3 regions of the Dyadobacter aurulentus genome follow, and region 2 is predicted to be linked to each of the others. Evidence: riboswitches for the same ligand, from Rfam matches in the RefSeq annotation. Region 2 holds a riboswitch; each other region holds the start of a gene.
The links. A riboswitch is a leader RNA that binds a small molecule or an ion and turns the genes downstream of it on or off. The one in region 2 is predicted to bind cobalamin.
Positions count from the first base shown of each region.

Region 1: linked by a shared signal. The riboswitch ahead of FXO21_RS11865 (TonB-dependent receptor plug domain-containing protein) and the one ahead of metE (5-methyltetrahydropteroyltriglutamate--homocysteine S-methyltransferase) in region 2 are both predicted to bind cobalamin.
Region 3: linked by a shared signal. The riboswitch ahead of FXO21_RS25735 (TonB-dependent receptor) and the one ahead of metE (5-methyltetrahydropteroyltriglutamate--homocysteine S-methyltransferase) in region 2 are both predicted to bind cobalamin.

Region 1 is NZ_VSRN01000001.1:2,857,362-2,860,641, forward strand. Features, by position in the region: gene FXO21_RS11865 (TonB-dependent receptor plug domain-containing protein) at 1-1,219, opposite strand, end outside; cobalamin riboswitch at 1,273-1,470, opposite strand; gene FXO21_RS11870 (DMT family transporter) at 1,533-2,468, shown strand; gene FXO21_RS11875 (thioredoxin family protein) at 2,533-3,093, shown strand; gene prfA (peptide chain release factor 1) at 3,097-3,280, opposite strand, start outside.
Region 2 is NZ_VSRN01000001.1:3,843,249-3,846,528, reverse strand. Features, by position in the region: gene metE (5-methyltetrahydropteroyltriglutamate--homocysteine S-methyltransferase) at 1-1,790, opposite strand, end outside; cobalamin riboswitch at 1,969-2,216, opposite strand; gene FXO21_RS15995 (glucosamine-6-phosphate deaminase) at 2,376-3,113, opposite strand; gene fumC (class II fumarate hydratase) at 3,266-3,280, shown strand, end outside.
Region 3 is NZ_VSRN01000001.1:6,215,246-6,218,525, forward strand. Features, by position in the region: gene FXO21_RS25735 (TonB-dependent receptor) at 1-1,315, opposite strand, end outside; cobalamin riboswitch at 1,479-1,784, opposite strand; cobalamin riboswitch at 1,860-2,221, shown strand; gene FXO21_RS25740 (cytochrome c biogenesis protein CcdA) at 2,355-2,984, shown strand; gene FXO21_RS25745 (TonB-dependent receptor plug domain-containing protein) at 2,968-3,280, shown strand, end outside.

The DNA of each region.
Region 1 (3,280 bases), 990 kb from region 2:
AATGATGTTCCTGAACCAACTGATATTCACCACCTAACGATGGAGTGAATGGAGGATTGAAGCCGGTTATCAATGCTTGTCTCAGATTCAGGGAAGCCACCAGCCGCTGATTTACCTGCCAGCGGGTGAGCAGAAAAAGGTCAGCGCGGTTTTCAGTAATGAGACGTTTTTCATAACCCGGCACACTTGTGCGGTAATGCGTCCATTCAGCGCCGGCTTTCACGTAAATGCCGCTCCCGGGAGTCTGCATATTCCAGCTGAAATCATGTTCCGCGCGGGAGGAAAATTTATCCGTAACCGCGTGATCCGGATTGTCAAAATCACCTTTGGCATAATCAATCACATCTCTTACCCAGGCCGTGCGAAGTGTAAGGTCGCGGGCGCGGTATCGTAGCATGGTCCGGTAAGCTTCGGTGAGGGTAAGTTCCCGCCCGGCCAGATTGTCGGGTGAAGTAGTTAGTCTGTTGCTCGTCAGCCAAACGTGTGCGGAAATTTCCTGGTCCTTTTTTGAGGTCAGAAAAATGTCCTGGATCAACCCTCTTTGCGAAGCTTCGGCAGGCAGCAACGCATAATCCCTCCTTTGCGAATGAGGAAAATGATTGTTCAAACGATTCCAGTAGCCGCTTGTTTTGGCCGACATACTCCATTGTTTATTTAGCGTCGAATGGTATCTGCCCACAAATTGCATCTGATAATTGTCAAAACTCTCGAGCTGACCGGCTATCGATACTTCAGTTGTTTTATTTTGATGTTCGCTGCTGAGCAAAATACTTCCCCCCACCGCGTCAGTACCAACTATGCTGGCCGCAGATCCAAACTGTACCGACAATGCATCGAATCCGGCGACAGGGATCGTGGAAAAATCGGTTTGCCCCAAAGTAGGCGAATTGATATTTAATCCATTCCAAAGCACGGCAGTATGGTTGGCAGAAGTTCCCCTGAAAAATGCGGTGGTCAGCTGGCCCGGACCATATTTGTTGAATGCAATGGGTGTGAAAACGGATAACAGGTCGGCTATGTTCTGGAATTTATATGTATAAAGTGTCGCAGAGTCTATCTGCTGTATTTTCAGGCCGCTCATGAATTTTTCCGGAACGAAACCTCTGATATTGACCGGCATTAGCGCAATGGAATCTGTTTGTGCATGACTACTATTTCCGGATAATAAAATACCCGCCGTCAAGCCAACAAACAATGCAAAAGTCTGGTTAATAGTCAATTTAGATACTTCCTCAGCTGGTTGATAGTCTTTTGCCTCTCCTCCGAAAGCATTCAGAACTAATGGTTATGGCAGGTCTCCTGGCTCGTCTTTTGTTCCTGCGCCTTCCCGTTTTTTTACAGTGGCTTGAAGATCAGGTCAATGGATCAGACTTACAGTTGCGGGGACAGCTTCCGGTTTGAACGAAATTCCCTATTAAGCCACAAGCGCAATTTGAAATTGCAGCGGGCACCAAACGCGCGCAAAGTTAGCCATTTGCATTGATTTAACTACCGACCATCTTATCCCTTATCTTTGCGCAAAATTCAATTTGTTGGCTTCGCTATCTGAAATTCACACTCCCGATGCCCCGCTGAAAGGTATTTATCTGATGCTAGGGGCAGCTTTTTTCTTCGCACTCACATCCGCCATTTCCAAATGGCTGGGCCGGGAGTTCCATATTGTGCAGCTTGTATTTTTCAGAAATATTGTCGGCGTGGTCTTCATTGCAACGAGCATTTGGAAACGCCCGTTAGTGCAGCAGGGAGGAAAACTGGGTTTGCTGATCTTTCGGGGGATAGTCGGCACACTTTCGCTTTATATGCTCTTTTATGCAATTCAAACGCTGGGACTAGGGCGCGCGTCGACTTATCAATATACTTACCCTATTTTCCTCGCATTGTTTTCATGGCTTCTGCTGGGCGAAACCTTGAACTCGCGCGAGTGGCTGGCCATTTTTATTGGTTTTGCAGGAATTCTTTTTGTTTTCCGGCCGGACGTGTCGATCTCGCTTCGGGACAATGCACTGGGACTCGGTAATGCATTGCTTACTGCCGTTTCCTATTTGTCGATTCGCCAGCTCGGGGTTGTTTATGACACCCGCGCGATCATTTTATCCTTTATGTTAAGTGGAATAGTGATGCCTGTTATTTCAATGTTCGTAGGTACTTACTATCCTATGGAAAACATGGATTTTCTGATTGGAACCTTCAAGTGGCCTGTTAATTTGTTTCAATGGCTGGGTTTCCTTGCTTTGGGGCTTACAGCATTGCTGGGGCAAAAAATGCTGACACAATCTTTTACGCATGACAAGGCTGGCAGAGTCGCCGCTATTGGTTATTCAAATATTCTGTTTTCTGTTTTAATCGGATTTTTGATGGGCGAATCTTTTCCGTCGGTTTCTGTGTTGACAGGAATGCTGCTGATTGTGGCGGGAGGTATTTTGATTTCTTTCGCGAAGCAAAAACAAAAGGTTACCGGGGAAAATTGAATTTATTTTCTCACTTTCAATAAGTTGTTAAACTGTTTTGTTGAACAGACCAAAATGACATCGTATGAAAAACTTCATTCCAAGGATCTTTATTTTTTTAGCAGTAACATTGGCGCTTACTGGCTTTCGGTCCGATTCTGTGACACGCAGCGAGGACCAGATACATTGGCTGACGATCGAGGAAGCGTTCGAAAAGGTAAAAAAAGAGCCTAAAAAAGTCATGATCGATTTATATACCGACTGGTGCGGCTGGTGCAAGGTAATGGACCGGGAGACTTTCAAAAATAAGGCCGTCGTAGCGTATGTTAATGCAAAATATTACGCTGTAAAACTGGATGCGGAGCAGAGGAAGACTATTGTTTTGGGAGATAAAAAATTCGAATTCCTGCCTCAGGGGGCGAAAGGCATCAATCAAATCGCACTGGCGCTCACAAATAACCAGCCAAGTTTTCCTACCACTGTTTTTCTGGACGATCAGTTTAATATGATCCAGCCGCTCGCCGGTTACCTCAAACCCAAAGAATTCCACGAAGTGATCACATTCTTCGGCGAGGATTTTTATAAAAAGGAAGACTTCGAAAATTATAAGGCGAAGACTTATAAAGAGAAATACCGGACGAAGTAAGTTCTAAACAGTTTCTCCTTCCTGCATTTTCTCTGTATTCTCCGCTATACGCAACCTTTCGATAAATTCTGCTATATCTCCCTCCATGACTGCTGGAAGGTTGTAGACTGTGTAGCCGATCCGGTGATCTGTGATCCGGCTTTGCGGGTAGTTATAGGTACGGATCTTGTCCGAACGATCGCCGCTG
Region 2 (3,280 bases):
CGGATCGCCAGTCCGATCTGGAATGCAGTATCTTTCCTCGGCTGATCGTCGCGTACGAAAGACCACTGCAAAATGGTAACCGGGCCAGTCAGCATTCCTTTTACCAGTTTTTGAGAATTCGCCTGCGCAAATGCCGACCACTTCACGGTCATCGGCTCCGGTCTTTCCACATCACCATAAATCACCGGCGGCTTCACGCAGCGGCTTCCGTAACTCTGTACCCAGCCATTTTGGGTAAAAGCGAACCCGGAAAGGCGCTCGCCGAAATACTCGACCATATCATTCCGTTCAAATTCTCCGTGAACAAGCACATCAATGCCCAATTCTTCCTGCCAGCGCAGTGAGCTCACGATTTCCTCCCGAATGCGGACTTCGTATTGTTCCAATGTTAATTCGTTCTTTTTCAGGTTGGCACGAAGCAGGCGGACTTCGTCGGTTTGAGGAAATGATCCGATTGTAGTGGAAGGGAACAATGGGAGTTTCAGTTTTTCTAACTGGATCTGCTGTCTTATTTCGAAGTTATTTTGCCTGTTGAGATCAGCTTCCTTCACTGCTGTCAGCCGGGTCTTCACGTGCGGCTTGTGAATGAGCGGCGACTCCCTCCTGCTTTCTATTGCATTCTGGTTTTCGATAAAAGCATCGTCCAAAAGCAAGTCAGTACCCGCTAATCGGCATATTTCCACCACTTCTGCCAGTTTTTGTTTGGCAAATGACATCCAGTTTTTAATCTCCGGCGTCAATATAATTTCGTCCTGTTCGAAGTCAAGGTCACAGGGACTATGCAGTAAAGATGATGATGGCGCGATCATCAGCCGATCTTCTCCAAGTACATGGATGGCCTGGGAAATGAAGTCCAGCGATTTACGATAGTTGTTTTTCCAGATATTCCGTCCATCGACTACGCCCAGCGAAAGTTGGCGGGTTGAATGGGCAAAGTCTTCATGCTTCAACAATGCAGAAAGCGAGCTTTCGCCCCTGGTCAGGTCAATATGCAGCGCATCGACGGGCAGCTTGGCAGCGGTAGGCAGGTTATCTTCCAGTGCGCCGAAATAAGTCGCGACGAGGATCTTCAATTTCGGCACCGACTTCCTGATCGTCGCATAAGCAATTTCATATGCATGTTTTTGCTTCTCGGTCAAATCCAGTACCAATGCAGGTTCGTCTAGCTGTACCCATTGTGCGCCGCGGGAGTATAGTTCTTTTAATATAGATGTGTATACCGGCAGCAGGTTTTCCAGTAGATCAATTTTTTCAAAACCTTCCTCTTTTTCTTTTCCCAGCAAAAGATAAGTAACCGGCCCGAGCAGCACAGGCTTGGTTAAAATGCCTTTTTGCAATGCATCTTCAAATTCCAGGAATACCTTTTCCGAATATATCCTAAACTGCTGATTTTTAACAAATTCAGGAACCAGATAGTGATAATTGGTATCAAACCATTTTGTCATTTCCATCGCATTCAGATCCAGTCCGCCACGCTGGTAGCCACGCGCCATTGCGTAATAGAGATCAAGTTCCTTGTTGGATTTTCCATCTATTAACTGGTGATATCGTTCCGGAATTGCGCCCACTGTGAGCGACATGTCGAGTACCTGATCGTAGAGGGAGAAATCATTGGAAGGGATCAGCCCGATTCCGGCTGCTCTTTGAGTCTCCCAGTTTTCGTGGCGGATTTTGCGGGCTACTTTCTGCAGCTCTTCCCGGTCAATTTTGCCTGACCAGAACTTTTCGCTGGCTCTTTTCAGCTCGCGGCGGCTCCCGATGCGCGGGTAGCCCAGATTGTGTGACAACATAATACTAGTGTTAAAGAGTTAGTAAAAACCCTTTGAAAACACCCCCCATCCTGCTCCTGAGATCAGTACGTAACATAGGCGAAGGTAAACCCGGACTGGCTGACAGCGATTGCGCCGGATCATTTTCGATAATATGCATGGTAAATCAATGCCTGACCAGCCTCCGATCGTGAGAGAATAGCCATTGAGAGTAGCGGCAAGTCTCCTGGCTTATATCAATTTTCGCCGCCCTTCTCGTCGAAATGTTCTGGCTGTTAAGCTTTCTCATTTACAACAATGGGACACCTGGGCAAAAACCTGTTTCGGAAAAACCCGGAGCTGATATTTACAGTAGCACGACTGCCCGTGATTTGCACACGGTTCCTTTTTAGTTTGCTGGTATTGGATGAGGGTTCCAAAAGCAAAACCGCTACCCCGATTGACGGGCGTTCACAAAGAACAGCCCAAATTTAAATTGAAAATCCAGGCGTCGGAGAAACCGGGCTGATTTAAGTGAAATGGAGGAATATTCAATTTAGCGGCGGATATTTTATCTTTTTCAGCTGAAAATAATGGGCTTCAAAAGTGATTCTTGGCAGCCCATTATCATCGCTTTTCAATCTCACTCCCAGCCTCTTCATCCAATATGAACTCCGCATTGAAGTGATTTTGTAATACCGTAGCAGGAAATGCGGTTGTTACCGGGAATGCAAGTGCGCGGGCGATTACCGGTGCTTTGGCAGCTCCGGAGCCGATCAATATGGCCGTTTTTGATTCCAGAATGTGCCTGACACCGACCGTAATCCCTTTTGTAAGCGGCGTGGCTTTTTTGAAATATTTCTGCCCTACTTCCGCAGTCAGCGGGTCGAGCTCCGAAATGTGGGCGTAGGTGTCCCAGGGTGTACCAGGCTCATTCAAAGCCAGATGCCCGTTCATACCGATTCCAAGCACGATCAGGTCCAGGCCGCCCAGGGTTTCAACGATTTTATTAACCCGCACGCATTCTGCTTCGGGATCGATTGCCTTTCCGTCGAAAAAAACGATTTGATTTTCACGAAAGCCGATCGGCTTTAAAAAATCCCTGTCGAGCAGGTCGCGGCAGCTACCGTCATCATCGGCGCCAAGCCCGATCCATTCGTCCAGACCAATATAAATGCATTGCGAAAAGTCGACCGTTCCTTTCTGATTCGCAGCCGCCAGCGCCCGGAACATACCCAGCGGCGTACTTCCGGAAGGTAGACAAATTACCGCGTTCGGTTTTTTTGCAAGAAGCGTGATCACACGGTCGGCAGCCGCAAGGCTCATGGAATTGTAGTCGGGATAAATGCTGATTTTGGGCACCATTGAGTTCTAATCTTGATTTTTAAAGCATTCCAATCTAAACATTCTTTTCAAGGTGGTGAACATTTATCTTTAAAAAACACTAAAAACTAACCTGCCGAACCTAACTTTACCTTTCAATCGACAATTCATTTTTTACTACTTCTAAAAATAAAATGGAATACCGTATA
Region 3 (3,280 bases), 2.4 Mb from region 2:
GCACGTTTTCCATCGTAGCCCGGTAATTGGTAGTCACGAAATCGACATAACCCTGATTCGCGACCGGATCCTTAACCGGAATGGTAGCAAACTGACCCGGCCCGAAAACATCCCCGTTATAAGTCCGGCGATCCATCAAGCTCAGTGAATAACCGGCAAGCAGCTTATGCTCAATGCCTCCGGTGTTGAAATCAAACGTCAGTTCGAGCTGGTTTTGCAGCGGTTTGGTGAGGTGATTAAAGTAAAAGGGATAGGACCTGGTGATCGAATCCAGCGTAGGGTTCAAAGTCAGCTCCTCCGCAGAAAAGTAGTTGATATTGTCATCGTAATAGGATAGCTGGTTCGAGAGTTTCAGTTTCGAATTGATCTGGCGGACGTATTTGAGCTGAAAATCATACCGCGTGTTTTTCAAAAAATCCTGCGGATCGTTGTAGCGTGTATTTACGTTCAAACCCGGTACTACTTTGCTTCCTTCCAGCATCGGAATGCCCGTGTCGGTATCGTAAATGTCCTTATTGGCGCCTATCGTCAGGTAAAACAGGTCTTTTTCAGTTGGAGTGTATTCCAATGCCAGATACCCATTGTTTGTGTTCGAGCCGGAATGCCGGTAACCTTCCGTGTCGGACATCCCAAAATCGACCCGGTAACGCAGCTTGTCATTGATCGCCCCGCCCGCTCCGGCACGCATCCTTTTGGTGTTAAAACTTCCGTAGGTAGTAGAAAAATCAGCTTTGAACCCGGCAGTTGGCTTTTTCCTGACGATATTAATGATCCCTCCCAATGCAGAATGCCCGAACAGTGCCGAAGCAGGGCCTTTGAGAATTTCAATGCTTTCGACATTGGCCAGGTTCGTGCTCGGCGCGCTCGTGGAAATGTTGTGGCGCTCGTCGCGGACACCGTCCGTGAGCAATACAAAGTTGGAAAACCCGCGGATCGTGAAATGCTGAAATCCGCCGTAAGTGTTGTTGGCTCGCACACCGGTGGTGTTTTTCATCGCTTCACCGAGGTCATCCGCGCCGCGCTGCTCAATGGTTTTGACGCTGACACCCGAAGTGGAAACGGGCATATCCCGTATCGGAACGTCGATTTTGTTGATGGCAGAAAATGACTTCCGCCGTTCTTCCGAAATGATAACTTCGGACAAATCGCGTGCTTCGCCGTCCTTGTCCGGATCAGGCTTCACAGTGTTTTGCTGCGCATAACCAGCCGAAGTGAGCACGATAAGTCCGCCGAATACCGCAGTGCAGACGCCGATTTTTAATTGAATGGTCCGGTTGCTCCTGCCGTCAGTTCGCGGACCGCAGTTTTGTAGCATTTGCATACTTTTAACCTGATTTTAGGTGAGTTAAAAGCTCTTGCCAGAATTTTTAATGCAAGCGAAAGAAGACGAAGAAGGAAAGACCGGGCGAACTACACCCGAAAATCACGGCTCAAAAACCGGAAAAATCCAGACCAGACGAAGCTTCATTTCGCGGAAGCATTGTCAACAAAAAAAGGCAGGTCTCCTGACTTGTAACATTCACATCGTCCTTCCCGGGGCTTTTAATTTTGAATGATTGAGTGACTGAATGATTGACTGATAAAAAAATATTCGGTCATCGCAGTGGCGACCCGGTCTATAATTCAGTCATTCAGTCATTCGCTAATTCAATCATTAATTCCCCAGTGGACATCATTCTGATGTAAACTCTTTGCGTTACTTACAGTTGCGCGACAGCTCGTGATTTGCACACGATTCCCTATTAATTCACGTGGTTAGTAAAACCTTTTCCTGTTGGAAAATAAAGTAAAGAACTGTTTCAAGGCTGCAAAAGTAGAGGAATAAGTTAATTTTCATGTCAGTGTAAAACAAAAAACTCCATATTTGCGGCTCAATTGGTTCACGCGCTTTGCGTGATGAAAAGGGAATCCGGTGAAAATCCGGAGCAGTACCCGCTGCTGTAAGTTCATATTTTGTGTTGCAACATTTTGTGCCACTGGGAAGTAATTTTGAGTTAGTGATTAGTGAGTTAGTGAATTAATGAGTTAGTGAATTAGTGAATGACCGAATTAGTGAATGTTTTTGTATTAGACTTATAAAACCCTCACTCACTCACTCACTCACTCACTCACTCACTCACTCACTCACTCACTAATTCACTCACTCACTAATTCAATCAATCCCCCGGGAAGGCGTTGCAACTGGGCGAGCCAGAAGACCTGCCAGTCGATATATTATCCGGATTGCTTTCGGGAAGAAAGGCGATAGGACGATGGCGGTGGCTTCTTTTGGGCTGCTGCCCTGCGCCTGCATTGTTCCCAAAGTTTTTCGAGATAAGCGGTTTTTTACTTATCCAAGATTAATCGAAAAACGAATGGTCAACATCCTACTCATTGATTCCCTGCTTCTTGGCGTCCAGCATTCCTTTGAACCCGATCATATGGCGGCGGTTTCTGTATTGGCCAGCGAGGATGCCAAAAGTCCTTCCCAACGCTGGAAACTGATCTGGCGTTCGTCCCACTGGGCGCTCGGACATTCCTTTACGCTCATCCTGTTTGCTGTGCTGGTTTTGCTGCTGAGATCGACGCTTACCCTTGACATTTCGGAGAAAGTAGAGCTGCTCGTCGGGCCGCTGATGATCTGGCTGGGTGTGGTTGCGATCCGGCGGAACTTTGTGAAAGACAGAACTTTGCATTACCCTAACCCGCAGCAAAAATTCAGCCGCTCGTTTTGGGTAGGAATGGTCCACGGACTTGCGGGAACAGGCGGCGCATGTGCCGTGGCGCTGACCCTCGCCGCAAGCGATGCGTCTACGGCGGTCTGGATCATCATTTTGCAAAGTGTCGGAATTATTCTTTCCATGTCGGCTTACGGCTATTTTTTCGCCACTTCCATCCACCGTTTCGCGGGCAAGCGGGAAACATTTCTCAAAGTCGTCAACTACACCGTCGGCGCATTTTCAATCCTTATCGGAACAATCACTCTGTATGAATCCCTTGTATAAATTTTTACGCTTACCCGTTCATTTACTGCCCTTTATCAGCTACTTCCAGAGCAATGCACAAACTACCCCGACAGACAGTTCGAATGCGAACCTGCTCGATCCCATCGTAGTTACAGCCACGCGTTTTGACACAAACAAAGAGCGCATTGCCCAAAAAATCGACCTGATTTCCTCGGAAGATATGCGACTGACGCCCGCCCAGGACCTTACCGATATGGTTCGGAAATCGGCAGCCGTGGATGTGATCCAATATCCGAATTTGTCAAGCGGGATAGGAATCCGGGGTTTCCGGCCGC